Regions from separate parts of the Streptomyces sp. NPDC002701 genome, predicted to be linked through region 1. Evidence: riboswitches for the same ligand, from Rfam matches in the RefSeq annotation. Region 1 holds a riboswitch; each other region holds the start of a gene.
The links. Region 1 has a riboswitch for cyclic di-AMP ahead of ACFYXC_RS15855 (M23 family metallopeptidase). Riboswitches for the same ligand answer to the same signal wherever they lie in the genome.
Positions count from the first base shown of each region.

Region 2: linked by a shared signal. The riboswitch ahead of ACFYXC_RS33535 (LysM peptidoglycan-binding domain-containing protein) and the one ahead of ACFYXC_RS15855 (M23 family metallopeptidase) in region 1 are both predicted to bind cyclic di-AMP.
Region 3: linked by a shared signal. The riboswitch ahead of ACFYXC_RS07035 (peptidoglycan DD-metalloendopeptidase family protein) and the one ahead of ACFYXC_RS15855 (M23 family metallopeptidase) in region 1 are both predicted to bind cyclic di-AMP.
Region 4: linked by a shared signal. The riboswitch ahead of ACFYXC_RS28700 (M23 family metallopeptidase) and the one ahead of ACFYXC_RS15855 (M23 family metallopeptidase) in region 1 are both predicted to bind cyclic di-AMP.

Region 1 covers NZ_JBIAQL010000005.1:18,217-21,417, forward strand. Annotated here, with positions in the region: gene ACFYXC_RS15850 (PrsW family intramembrane metalloprotease) at 1-74, shown strand, start outside; gene ACFYXC_RS15855 (M23 family metallopeptidase) at 184-1,233, opposite strand; cyclic di-AMP (ydaO/yuaA leader) riboswitch at 1,245-1,402, opposite strand; gene ACFYXC_RS15860 (PP2C family protein-serine/threonine phosphatase) at 1,735-2,922, opposite strand; tRNA gene ACFYXC_RS15865 (tRNA-Met) at 3,113-3,186, opposite strand.
Region 2 covers NZ_JBIAQL010000019.1:117,854-121,054, forward strand. Annotated here, with positions in the region: partial or broken gene ACFYXC_RS33530 (HAD family hydrolase) at 1-331, shown strand, start outside; gene ACFYXC_RS33535 (LysM peptidoglycan-binding domain-containing protein) at 577-1,326, opposite strand; cyclic di-AMP (ydaO/yuaA leader) riboswitch at 1,332-1,497, opposite strand; gene ACFYXC_RS33540 (polyprenyl synthetase family protein) at 2,386-3,201, shown strand, end outside.
Region 3 covers NZ_JBIAQL010000002.1:614,554-617,754, reverse strand. Annotated here, with positions in the region: gene ACFYXC_RS07040 (SGNH/GDSL hydrolase family protein) at 1-110, opposite strand, end outside; gene ACFYXC_RS07035 (peptidoglycan DD-metalloendopeptidase family protein) at 353-1,312, opposite strand; cyclic di-AMP (ydaO/yuaA leader) riboswitch at 1,317-1,473, opposite strand; gene ACFYXC_RS07030 (alpha-galactosidase) at 1,774-3,201, opposite strand, start outside.
Region 4 covers NZ_JBIAQL010000013.1:115,127-118,327, forward strand. Annotated here, with positions in the region: gene ACFYXC_RS28695 (M16 family metallopeptidase) at 1-1,091, shown strand, start outside; cyclic di-AMP (ydaO/yuaA leader) riboswitch at 1,322-1,478, shown strand; gene ACFYXC_RS28700 (M23 family metallopeptidase) at 1,491-2,285, shown strand; gene ACFYXC_RS28705 (GntR family transcriptional regulator) at 2,491-3,183, shown strand.

The sequences.
Region 1 (3,201 bases):
CCCCGGCGCCGTCACCCTGGCCCGGGTACGGGTACCCGCAGGGATACCCGGCATACAACCCGTACCGCTCCTAGCCCCTGTCGTCACAGACGAGCCGGAACCCGAACCGTTCGGTTCGGGTTCCGGCTCGATGGAACAAAGACAGCCGCTGCTGTACGAGTTGCTACGGGTTGATCCGAGTTGCTACGGGTTGAGCCCGTTGCCCCGCAGCCAGGCCATCGGGTCCACCGGCGCACCACCGCTGGTGTAGACCTCAAGGTGAAGGTGCGCGCCGGTGACGTTCCCGGTCGCGCCCACACGGCCGATGACGTCGCCGGTGCTGACCTTCTGCCCGACGCTGACGCCGATCGACGACTGGTGGGCGTACCAGATCTCCGTACCGTCGTCGAGCGTGAGCACCGTGCGGTAGCCGTACGAGCCGTTCCAGCCCGCTTCTGTGATCGTGCCGCTGTGAACCGCCTTGAGCGGGGTACCCGTGGGAGCGGCGAAGTCCAGACCCGTGTGCTGGCCTGAGGACCACAGCGAACCGGCCTGGCCGTACGTCGAGGTGATCGTGTACGAGGAGGTGGGCAGCGTGTACTGCTTGGCGAGCTCGGCGAGGCGCGCGGCCTCGGCCTTCGCCCTGGCCTCTTCTTCCTTCTTCTCCTTGGCCGCGGCGGCCTTGGCCTTCGCCGCCTCCTGCTCCTTGGCCGCGAGCGTGGCGGCCTTCTTCGCGGCGGCGGCCTCGGCGGCCGCCTGGGCCTCGCGGTCGACCTGGTCCTGCTGGAGCTCGGCCTGGAGCATGATGCGGGCGCGCAGGGCCTCGCCGGCGTCCGCGTTGCCCTGCTCGGCGTCGGCGGTGGTGAGGCCGGCGGCGGTGAGCGGCGTGCTGGAACCCTCGGGGACCTCGTCGTCCGAGATCAGCGAGCCCACGTTCGGCAGGTCGGGGACCGAGATCGACACCGGCGGCTTGCCGGTCTGCGCGGTGGCCATACCGCCCGCGCCGACGGCGGCTATGACACCGACGCCCAGGACGGTCGAGCTGCGCGCGAGTCCTCCGCCACGCTGCTTGGAGACGCGGTGCCGGCCGCGGACGGGAAGGACGGTGTCCGCACTGGGATTCCAGACCTCCCAGGTCTCCTCGTCCTTGGGGGCACCGAAGGCGAAGGTGTCGGGCTTCTTCTCACCCGAGGTCTCACCCGTCAACTCGTTCGGCACGAACGAGGGTGCGGGCGCAGGCCGATTGGACGCCACGTGGGCGCGCTCCTTTCCTTCCTTCTCGCCTACCGGGTTAGCTGACGGGTTCGGAGCAGGAAGGTCTCCTACGCGCGTCAACCGCGGTGTACTCCACCGCGAAAGACACGCGATTCACCCCATGTAGGTGGTTCCCCGGTTCCCTTGCGGGATTCGGCGCGTGCGCACGGAGCCGTCTCTTGTGACGGCTGGGACGACCGCGCTGCGTTATCGAACGTTAATAGACCGAGGCACCTGATTCCAAGCTGTTCTTGATGATCGTTACGGCTCCTGGCCTGGACCAACAGGACGTCAGCGGGGTAAATCGGGCGAGTCGATCGCCGTTCACGGGCACCAATTTTGCTGACGATGTGTCAGCCGTTGTGCGCAGGGGCGTCATTCGACTACTGCAGGTGATATAGCCCTCGTAAAATCACCACACGCACCCCACGCACCCCACGCAGCACATGCCGCACACGCACGGCACGCAGCACCCGCAGTGTGGGGCACGGCGGGCCGGGATCACGGCCGTCGCACGGCGAGCAGCGCCATGTCGTCCGTGCTCCCGCCCCCGGTGTGCCGGTCGACATCGGCCACCAGCTCGGTGAGCAGCGCGTCGGGGCCGGTGAAGAACCGCCCGGCCAGCCGTCGCGCCGGATCGAAGAAGTCGCCCCGTTCGTCCCGGGCCTCGGAGAGTCCGTCCGTGTGGAAGAGCAGCATGGCCCCGCACGGGAACTCCGCCTCCTGCACGCGGTCGGGCCAGGCCCCGAGGTCGCCCATGCCGAGGGGCAGCGCGGGCTCCGCCGCGGCGAGCGTGCGCACGGTTCCGTCGGGAAGCAGGAGGAGGGGCCCGGGGTGGCCGCGGTTGACCAGGCGTACGCCCTGGGTGCCGTGCGGGATCTCGGCGAGCACGGCGGTGATGAAGCCTTCGAAGACCTCGACGCTGTCCCGCCGGACTCCCTCGCGCGTCAGTGCCCGCTCCAGCCGCTGGGCGACCGCCCCCAAGGTGGCCTCCTGTTCGGCGGCCTCGCGGAAGGCCCCGATGACGACGGCCACGGCCGCCACCGCGCCCATGCCCTTCCCTCGTACGTCCCCCACGACGAGCCGGACGCCGTAGGAGGTGTCCTGCACGGCGTACAGGTCACCTCCGATGAGGGCGTCGGCCTGCGCCGCCACGTATCTGACCGCGAGGTCGAGCCCGCCGGTCCGCGCGGCCGGTTCGGGCAGTACGGCCCGTTGGGCGGCCTCGGCGATCTCGTGCGCGGAGGCGAGGCGGGCGTTGCCCAGGGTCACCAGCCGGTTGATGACGACGGCGAGGCAGGCGACCGTGGCCACGGTGGCGATCTCGGTGACGGCACTCGCGTCGATGGTGAACCGCAGGGTCGCAAGGACCATGGCAGTCGTCCCCGCGATGCCCGTCCACACGGTGGCGCGGAGTGACAGGAGCGGTGCGGCGACAAGCAGGGCGGCGGTGAGGAAGGGGGCCGCGGTGAAGTACCGCGGGGTGAGGAGGTCGTAGAGGACACCCGCGACGATCAGGAGCGCCGGCAGCACGCGGACGGATTCGCGGGTGTACGACAGGGACCGCCTCTCGGGCGCCGCGACGGAGCCGGGCGCCGGATCGGCGGAGGGCTCGGCGGAGGCTTCGGCGGAGGCGGAGGGCTCGGCGGAACCCGGCGCCCGCTGCTCGCCCGCTCGACGCCCGTTCACCTGTCTCCTGCCCTCGGCCTGCGTCCAGCGTTCCGGGAGCGGGAGCGCGGGGCGAGCCGACGGGGACCGGGCGGGTGAGCGCCACCTCGTCCGACGTGCGGGCGCACGCCCCCCGGACGATGGACGGGGAGACGTGGACGGGAAAACACCTGAGGCCGGAATCCCATGGATTCCGGCCTCAGGTCTTCAGTAGCGGGGACAGGATTTGAACCTGCGACCTCTGGGTTATGAGCCCAGCGAGCTACCGAGCTGCTCCACCCCGCGTCGTTGAGACCAGTG
Region 2 (3,201 bases), on a different contig from region 1:
TCCCCTGCTCTCCGACGACGCGTTGGCGACCGCCGCCCGCGGAGTGATCGGTTCCCTCGCCACCGTCACGATGTCCGGTCCCGGCACCGTCGAACTTCAGCCATGCGGCATCACGAAGGCGACGGGGCTCGCGCTCGCCGCCAGGCGGCTGGGCCTGACGCCGGCGCAGACCATCGCCTTCGGGGACATGCCCAACGACATCCCCATGTTCGACTGGGCCGCGCGCGGCGTAGCGATGGCCAACGCCCACCCCGAGCTCAAGTCCGTCGCCGACGAGATCACCCTCTCGAACGAGGACGACGGCATCGCGGTGGTGTTGGAACGGATGTTCTCGGCCGACCGCGCCGACCGCGCCGACCGCGCCGACCGCGCCGACCGCGCCGACCGCGCCGACCGCGCCGAGCAGGCCGAGCAGGCCGACCCGAGCGACCGGGCGGGTCGGCGCGACGGGGCCGCCCGGCCGACCGGCGCCCTCGTCGGCAGGCAAGCCGGTCGCGGGGGCGGCCGCCAAGCCGGACAGGCGGGACAGGGCGCCGGACAAGGGGCCGGCCGGAACGCGGCTCCGGGCGCCGTCGGTCAGTAGGCCCCGAAGACGTTGTCGATCGAGCCGTACCTGTCGGCGGCGTAGTTGCACGCCGCCGTGATGTTGGCGACCGGGTCGAAGGGGTCGAGCGACGTGCCGCTCACGTGGTAGGCCGCGAAGGTCGGGTCGATGACCTGGAGGAGCCCCTTGGACGGCGTACCGGCGGCCGCGTTGGAGTCCCAGTTGTTCATGGCCTGCGGGTTGCCCGACGACTCGCGGATGATGTTGCGGTGGATGCCGTCGTAGGTGCCCGGGATGCCGTGCTGGGCCATGACGTCCAGCGACTCCCTGATCCAGCCGTCGAGGTCGTTCGTGTAGGTCTTCGCGGCGGCCGGGGTGACGGCGGATGTCTTGGCCGCCTGGGCGGTCTTCGCGGAGGAGCCGGCGTTCTTCGTGCCCACGGTCAGCTCGGTGCCGGGGCGGATGAGTGCCGGGTCGCTGCCGATGACCGCGCGGTTGGCCTTGTAGAGCTTCTTCCAGTCGCTGGCGGTGTGCGCCTTGGCGATTTTCGACAGCGTGTCGCCCTTGACCACCTCGTAGGTGACCAGCGAGACCTGCGGGACCGCGTTCGGAGCGGCCTGGGCCGCCTGCGCTGTCTGCGCTGCCTGGGCCGGCTGTGCGGCGTGGGCTCCGGTCGCCCCCACGAGGGGGAGCGCGAGCGCGACTCCGCCCGTGCCCGCGGCGACGATGCCACGCGTGAGGGTGTTCGTTCGGGGACGGCGGTGCTTACCTCGTGTGGGCATGACGAAATTCCTCTCCGACGCCTACGAGGTGAGCTGTCGGGTTCGGGCGGGAGATGCCCGGCCGCGTGCGGTACGCGACTACACCCCTAGCCGTGCCGATATCCGGTCCGGCGACTTACCTGGTTTCCCCGCTCCTGCCGTACGCGAGTGAATGGATGGCTGGTGTTCCGGGCGGTGGCAGGATTAGGCGATCCGTCCGGAGTGACGAGAACGTATGCGAGAGCACATGTCGCGAACAAGCCCCGAATTCGCGCTCGGACGGCTACGACCAGCCTCGGCTGGGACACATCTCTTGATCCATGCGGAGGGCGAAGTTCAACTTGCCTTTCGCGAACGGAAGTCGGTGGCCCGGACAAAATGATCAGTTCGGGCGGACGTGACCCAATTCACTGATTCGGATGCCGAATCAGCGAAACAACTTGGCAATTCGGACAAGTGGGGCGATCGGAATGGGTGGCCTTTCTTCCCCCGTGGTGGACCGGGAATGTGCCCGGTCTTTCGTGATCATTCGGTGCGCGCGTGAACTCGTCCGGCCCGCAATGGAATTCGTCCGGCCGGAATCCGGAGTGTCCAGAACGGGGCCTCGATGCTGGGGAATTCGGGTCGCGTGAATGCCGGACGAAGTGCCTGGCCGTGACCGTGACGGCGGATCAGGCGGCAGGGCCGGGGGTACGGCATGGGCGCGTGGGGCTTTGGTTCCGCCCTCGGGGGGAACGCGGGGGGCGTGGAGTGATCGGCGCTCTTGCCTGAAAGCGTGCCTCTTTCGAGATGTATCGGTCATATAAGGTATATCGGCAGATCAAGAACATACCTTCCGTGATCCGATACCGACCGGCCTGGCCGATGGGGCAAAAGGGACCAGGTGGAGCGTGTCCGGCAGGGCGAGGGCGGGTGACGGGCGGGCGCTCATCGTGATCGAAAGACGACCGGATACGCTGACTTGAGTGCCAGCAGCGACACATCGACAAACACCTACGGCATCCACAGCACCTACAGCACCTGAAACACCCAGAACATCCAGAGACCGCCGTTGAGAGCGTCAGCAGACAGGAGACCCTCGTGACCGTCGTCGGGCCGTTCGGGCTGAGCGTGCGGGACCAGGCTCTCGAAGCCGATGTCCAGGCCGGACTGGCGGCTGTCGAGGAGGGACTGCTCGAGGCCACCAAGAGCGACGTCCCGTTCATCACGGAGGCCGCACAGCACCTCGTACGGGCGGGCGGCAAGCGGTTCCGCCCGCTGCTCGTGATGCTCGCCGCCCAGTTCGGTGACCCGTACGCGCCGGGTGTCGTGCCCTCGGCGGTCGTGGTCGAGCTGACCCACCTCGCCACGCTGTACCACGACGACGTGATGGACGAGGCGGACGTGCGCCGTGGGGTGCCCAGTGCCAACAGCCGGTGGGGGAACTCCGTCGCGGTCCTCACCGGTGACTTCCTCTTCGCCCGTGCCTCGCACATCCTGGCCGACCTGGGCCCCGAGGCCGTACGCATCCAGGCGGAAGCCTTCGAGAGACTGGTCACCGGCCAGATCCTGGAGACCGCCGGACCGCGCGACGGCAGGGACCCGGTCGACCACTACATGGACGTGCTCGGCGGCAAGACCGGCTCGCTGATCGCCGTGGCCGGACGGTTCGGCGCGATGATGTCGGGCGCCGACGAGACGGTCGTCGACGTGCTGACGCAGTACGGAGAGCGGCTCGGCGTCGCCTTCCAGCTCGCCGACGACGTACTGGACATCGCGAGCGACTCGCACGAGTCGGGCAAGACGCCGGGCACCGACCTGCGTGAGGGCATCCCGACGATGCCCGTGCTGCGGCTGCGTGAGCGGGTGGAGAGGCTCGGGCTCGCCGAGGACATCGCCCTGTCCGAACTGCTCGCC
Region 3 (3,201 bases), on a different contig from region 1:
ACGTACGCCCCGTCCGGGCCGGGGTCGCCGACGCCCTCGGTGAAGCTGTCCCCCACCGCCACGTACGACCCGATCGGTGATCTGTTGTCGTTCTTCGAATCGTCTGCCACGTCGGCCCATGATTCACCTTCCGGTGTGAGCTACGCGACCGTAGGAAGGGGTTGACGACCGGTGAGAAAAGCCACGCGTCAAGTGTTGGTCAACCCCGGAATAACGGGCGCCTACACGAATCGTGCCGCGGCTCCCGGACACCGGCGTCACGGCATGCCGAAGGCCGGACCCCGGGGATCAGGGGGTCCGGCCTTCGGAACGGACGAGCCGGGCGGTACGGCCCGCGACTGCGGGCCCGGTCTCAGAGGGAGACGCCCTTGGCGCGCAGGTAGGCCAGCGGGTCCACGTCCGAGCCGTAGCCCGCGCCGGTGCGGATCTCGAAGTGCAGGTGCGGACCCGTGACATTGCCCGTCGCGCCGGAGAGGCCGACCTGCTGGCCCCCGGTCACGGTCTGACCGGCCGAGACGGAGAGGGAGGACAGGTGGGCGTACTGGGCGTAGTGGCCGTCGGCGAGCCGGATGACGACCTGGTTGCCGTACGCGCCGCCCCAGCCGGCGGAGACGACCGTGCCGGCGCCGACGGCCTTCAGGGAGGTGCCGGTGGGAACCACGAAGTCGACGCCGGTGTGGTAGCCGCTGGACCACATGCTGCCGGACATCTTGTACGGGGTGCCGACCGTGGGGCTCGCGACCGGCAGCGAGAAGCCGGTGGCGGTCGCGGTGGCCGCCGTCCTGGACGCCGTGGTCGTCGTCTTCTTGCTCGGGGCCGCCTTCTTGTCCGTGTCCGTCTTCCTGTCGGCGGACTGGCCGGACCCGGAGGTGCTGGAGCCGGTGCTCGGGGTGGCGGCGGCCTTGCCGCCGAGCGCGAGCTTCAGACCCGGGTGGATGAGCGACGGGTCACCGCCGATCGAGGTGCGGTTGTCCGCGTACAGCTTCTTCCAGCCGCCGGTGACGTCCTGCGTGTCGGCGATCTTCGACAGGGAGTCGCCCGACCGCACGGCGTACGTCCTGGTCGTGACCTTCTTGGCCTCGCCCTTTCGCGCTTCGGCCTTCTTCTCGGCGGCCGGAGCGGATTCCGGGGCTTTGCCCGCGGCATTCGAGGTACTCGGGACGGAGTCGGCGGCGGACTGCGGAGTCGCCGCGTGCGCTCCGGCCGCGCCGAGGAGCGGCAGGGCCAGTGCGGCGCCCCCGGTTCCGGCGGCGGCTATGGAGCGAGTGAGACGCTGGGCCTTGGGACGGCGGTGCTTACCCTTCGCGGGCATGACGAATTCCTCTCCGGCGCCTGCGAGGTGAGCTGTCGGGTGCGAGCTGGAGATGCCCGGCCGTGCTTGCGCGCGGCTTAACCCCTAGCCGTTCCGGAGACCGGAACAGGCGTCGTACCTGTGGGTCCCCCGCTCCTGCCTCGTACGGGTGAGTGCGGATTCCGGGCGGCGGCAGGATTGGGCGTCCGTCCGGATTGGAGGTGAACGTAAGCGACATGGAGAGGCGGGAACAACCTCTGGGGTTTCCTGTGTGCTCCGTTTTCTTGATCCCAGGTGTGCCTACCCGTCACCGTGTGTGAACCGGGGGACCGCCGCGTCCGCTGCGCCCCAGGAAACAAAGCGGACTTACGCGAGCATGGCGACAGCGGAACGTCACGACTATGACACTGCTCACCACGGCCGCCCCAGGAGCCCTCACCCGAGGGCGAGTTGGAACGAAAGCTCCATTACGGACACAACAGTCACATGCGACGCAGTCGGATAACTGCCGCATCCAGGTCCCCACGCAGCCCCGTCCGCACCCCGTGGTGCAACAGCACCGCACCCCGGTGCACTTCGCCCGTTTCGAGGCATTCGTACGACGCCCTCGCGTCGAGGCCGCGCAGCCTGAGCGGCGGAAGCGGTTCACCGTAGTGCTGCGCCTGGAGCCAGGCCAGGACGACGACCTCCGCGCCACGGACGTACTGCACGGCGCTCAGGCCGCCCTCGGGCGCCCGCAGCCGGTACAGGTCACCACCCTGCACGACGGGCCGGATCTCCTTGTAGAGCTCCACCCAGCCCCGCGCCTCGGCCAGTTCCCCGTCGCTCCACCGGGTCAGGTCGCCGCCGACTCCCAGCACGCCGGTCATCGCGCTGACGAACCGCAGACGCAGCGAGCTGACGCGTCCGTTGAGCTGCGTGTTCGGGCTGTCGGTGACCCAGGCGGCCATCACCCGCGCGGGATGCACCTGGCTGAACCCGTGCTGGATGGCGAGCCGGTCGAGCGGGTCCGTGTTGTCGGATGTCCACACCTGGTCCGTACGGGACATGATTCCGAGGTCGATCCGGCCGCCGCCGCCCGAGCAGGATTCGAAGGCCACTCCCGGATGGGCCGCCCGCAGCCGGTCCAACAGGGCGTACAGAGCGTGCACATGGTCCACCCACAGCCTCTGCGGGTACGCCTCGCCCGGCCAGCCCGCGTCGGTGAAGCAGCGGTTGAAGTCCCACTTCACGTAGTCGATCGGGGCACTGGAGAGCAGCGTGTCGAGCTGGTCCCACAGGTACTCCTGGACGTCCTCGCGGGCGAGGTTCAGGACGAGCTGATTGCGTAGCTCCGTCCTCTTCCGTCCCGGTTGGAACTGCACCCAGTCCGGGTGCGCGCGGTACAGGTCGCTGTCCGCGTTGACCATCTCGGGCTCGACCCAGACACCGAACCGCATCCCGAGCCCGTGCACGTGGTCGCCCAGCGGCTTGAGGCCGCCGGGGAAGCGGTCCGGATTGGGCGTCCAGTCCCCGAGCCCGGCCCGGTCGCTGGTGCGCGCCCCGAACCAGCCGTCGTCGACCACGAACAGCTCGACCCCCATGTCGGCGGCCCGGCGGGCGAGGGCGCGCTGTTGCTCCTCGGAGATGTCGAACTCCGTGGCCTCCCAGGAGTTGTAGAGCACGGGCCGGTATCGGTCCGCGTCCGGGATCACGTACGCGCGCTGGTACGCGTGCCAGGCGCGGCTCGCCCCGCCGAAGCCGCCGTCGCTCCACAGCCCCGCGAAGACCGGGGTGACGAAGCTCTCCCCCGGCTCCAGTCGCAACAGGCCCGAGTCGTCGTACCCGGCGCCGCCGGTGATCTGCACGCGCGCGTCCGGCAGTTGCGCCACCGCGATGCGCCAGGTCCCCGACCAGGCGAGCGCACACCC
Region 4 (3,201 bases), on a different contig from region 1:
ACGCCCACGCCGACCACCCCGGCGTACGCCTCAGCCTCGAAGTCCCCGTCTCCCGGCTGCCCAAGGCGCTCGGCCTGCTCGCCGACGCCCTCAGGGCGCCCGCGTTCGAGGACGGCGAGATCGAGCGGCTGGTGCGCAACCGGCTCGACGAGATCCCCCACGAGACCGCCAACCCGGCCCGCCGGGCCGCCAAGGAGCTGTCCCGGCAGCTCTTCCCGGCGGACTCGCGCATGTCGCGCCCGCGCCAGGGCACCGAGGAGACGGTCACCGCGATCGACTCCGCGGCCGTACGCGCCTTCTACGAGAGGCATGTACGCCCCGCCACGGCCACCGCGGTCATCGTCGGCGACCTCACCGGCGTCGACCTCGACGCCCTGCTCGCGGACACCCTCGGCGCGTGGACCGGATCGCAGGCCGAGGCGCGTCCCGTGCCGTCGGTGACCGCCGACGACACCGGCCGCGTGATCATCGTCGACCGTCCCGGAGCCGTCCAGACGCAGTTGCTCATCGGCCGCGTCGGCGCGGACCGGCACGACCGCGTGTGGCCCGCCCAGGTGCTCGGCACGTACTGCCTCGGCGGCACCCTCACCTCCCGGCTGGACCGCGTCCTGCGCGAGGAGAAGGGATACACCTACGGAGTACGGGCGTTCGGGCAGGTGCTGCGCTCCGCTCCGGACGGGACGGGCATCTCCATGCTCGCCATCAGCGGCTCCGTGGACACCCCGAACACCGGCCCGGCGCTCGACGACCTGTGGAAGGTGCTGCGCACGCTCGCCGCCGAGGGCCTGACGGACGCGGAGCGCGACATCGCCGTGCAGAATCTGGTGGGTGTGGCGCCCCTGAAGTACGAGACCGCGGCCGCCGTCGCGGGCACGCTCGCGGACCAGGTCGAGCAGCACCTGCCGGACGACTTCCAGGCCACGCTGTACCAGCAGCTCGCCGCGACCGGCACCGTGGAGGCCACCGCGGCAGCCGTGAACGCCTTCCCGGTGGACCGCCTGGTGACCGTGCTCGTCGGTGACGCCGCGCAGATCGAGGAGCCGGTCAGGGCCCTCGGCATCGGTGAAGTCAGCGTCGTGACGGCCGAGTAGCGACTGGCCGGTGACCGACAGCGGGTGGGCCCGGGCGACCGACGAGGTGCCCGGGCCTGCCGTTGTCCGCCTTCGTCCATGGTTGCCTGATCTATCCGTATTGGTAGGGAGGTTGCCTGTCTGCTCTGTGGCATGCGCTACAAAAGTGGTGATCCGTTTGTCGTTTGAAAGAGGCGCCGCTTAGCGTCGGTCCGGCTGTTCGTCAGGCAGTGCGCCGCGCCCGCGGCACCGGACAGTCATCGCCGAGTCCCCGTACGGCGCGAGCCAGGGGAGCCGGGGACCCACCGTCCCTGGGGTGAATCGGACGCCCTTCCCGAAGGGGGTCCGTAGGAGACCTTCCTGCTCCGAACCCGTCAGCTAACCCGGTAGGCGAGAAGGAAGGAAAGGACCAGCCACTTCATGGCGTTCACCCGCGCCACGGGGAAGCACCGTCTTCCCAGCCGCATGACACGTACGACCCGTAGGACCGTCGGCGTCGCCGCCCTCGCCACCACCGGCGTCGTGGGCACCCTCGCCGCCCCGGCGTTCGCGGGGGAGAGCTCGGTCGCGCAGACCGGGCACACCGGCCTCACCCAGGCCGTCACCCTCGGCGACTCGGTCGCCCAGGAGATAGACGCACAGGCCACCGCCCAGCGGCAGGCCGCCGAGCAGGACGCCGCCCGCGAGAAGGCCGAGGCCGCCGCGAAGAAGCGCGCCGAGGAGGCCGCGGCGAAGGCCGAGGCCAGGGCCGAGAAGGAGCGCGCGGCGGAGGCCCGCGCCGCCCGTGCGGCCGAGCGCAAGCGCCTCAACGCGTACACCGCGCCGATCGCCGGTTCGTACGTCTCCACCTCCTACAAGGCCGGCGGCGCCGTCTGGTCCTCCGGCAGCCACACCGGCATCGACTTCCACGCCGCCAGTGGCACCGCGGTGCTCGCGGTGGGCTCCGGCACCGTCGTGGAGGCCGGCTGGGGCGGCTCCTACGGCAACCAGGTCGTCCTCAGGATGGCCGACGGCACGTACACCCAGTACGGGCACCTCTCGTCCATCGGTGTCTCGGTGGGCCAGACGGTCACTGCGGGGCAGCAGATAGCCCTCTCCGGGGCGACCGGCAACGTCACGGGGGCGCATCTGCACTTCGAGGCGCGCGCGACCGCGGAGTACGGATCCGACCTGGACCCGATCGCGTACCTCCGCTCGCACGGAGTGAACGTCTGACCCACGGCTCTCGGCGGAAGGCCCCGGCTCACCGAGCCGGGGCCTTCCGCCGGTCGATGCCCCTCGATGCGGGGTGAAGTGGCGTGTGTCCAAAAAATAGCCATGGATTCCGAACCGCCTTCGGAATTTCCCGTTCTCTGCAATAGAGTCGCTGAACAGGCGTCGATCGACCGCGTTTCGCGGGGATTAAGGCGGAGGTCCGGTCATGCGTATTCCCGCGCGCTCGGTATGCACGGCGATCCGGGACGACATCGTCGCGGGTGTCTACGAGCGCGGCAGCCGGCTGACCGAAGAACTGCTCGCACGCCGTTACGGCGTCTCGCGGGTCCCCGTGCGCGAGGCGCTGCGCACCCTGGAGGCGGAGGGCTTCGTGGTGACCCGCCGGCACGCGGGCGCGTGCGTCGCGGAGCCCACGGACCAGGAGGCCGCCGACCTTCTGGAGATGCGCGTGCTGCTGGAGCCGCTGGGCGCCGCCCGCGCCGCCCAGCGCCGCACCGAGGCCCATCTCAAGGTGCTGCGCGGCCTGGTCAGGCTGGGGCAGGAGCGGGCCAGGCGGGGCAACAGCGAGGATCTGCGCTCGCTCGGCGGCTGGTTCCACGAGACGCTCGCGCAGGCATCCGGCAGCCCGGCGCTGACCTCGACGCTCAACCAGCTGCGGCACAAGATCGCCTGGATGTACTCGGTCGAGGCGCCCGCGCACCCCGCCGAGTCGTGGACCGAGCACGGGGCCATCGTGGACGCCGTCGCCCGCGGCGACAGCGACCGGGCCCGGTCGGTCACGGCGCTGCACGCCGAGCGGGCGACGACCGCGCACCGGCTGCGCTTTCCCGGCGGGCACCGCGCCGAGCGTGTGAGGACTTCGCAACATCCCGTAAACACGGCGGGCCCGCGGTATTAACAGGAACACCGTATACAA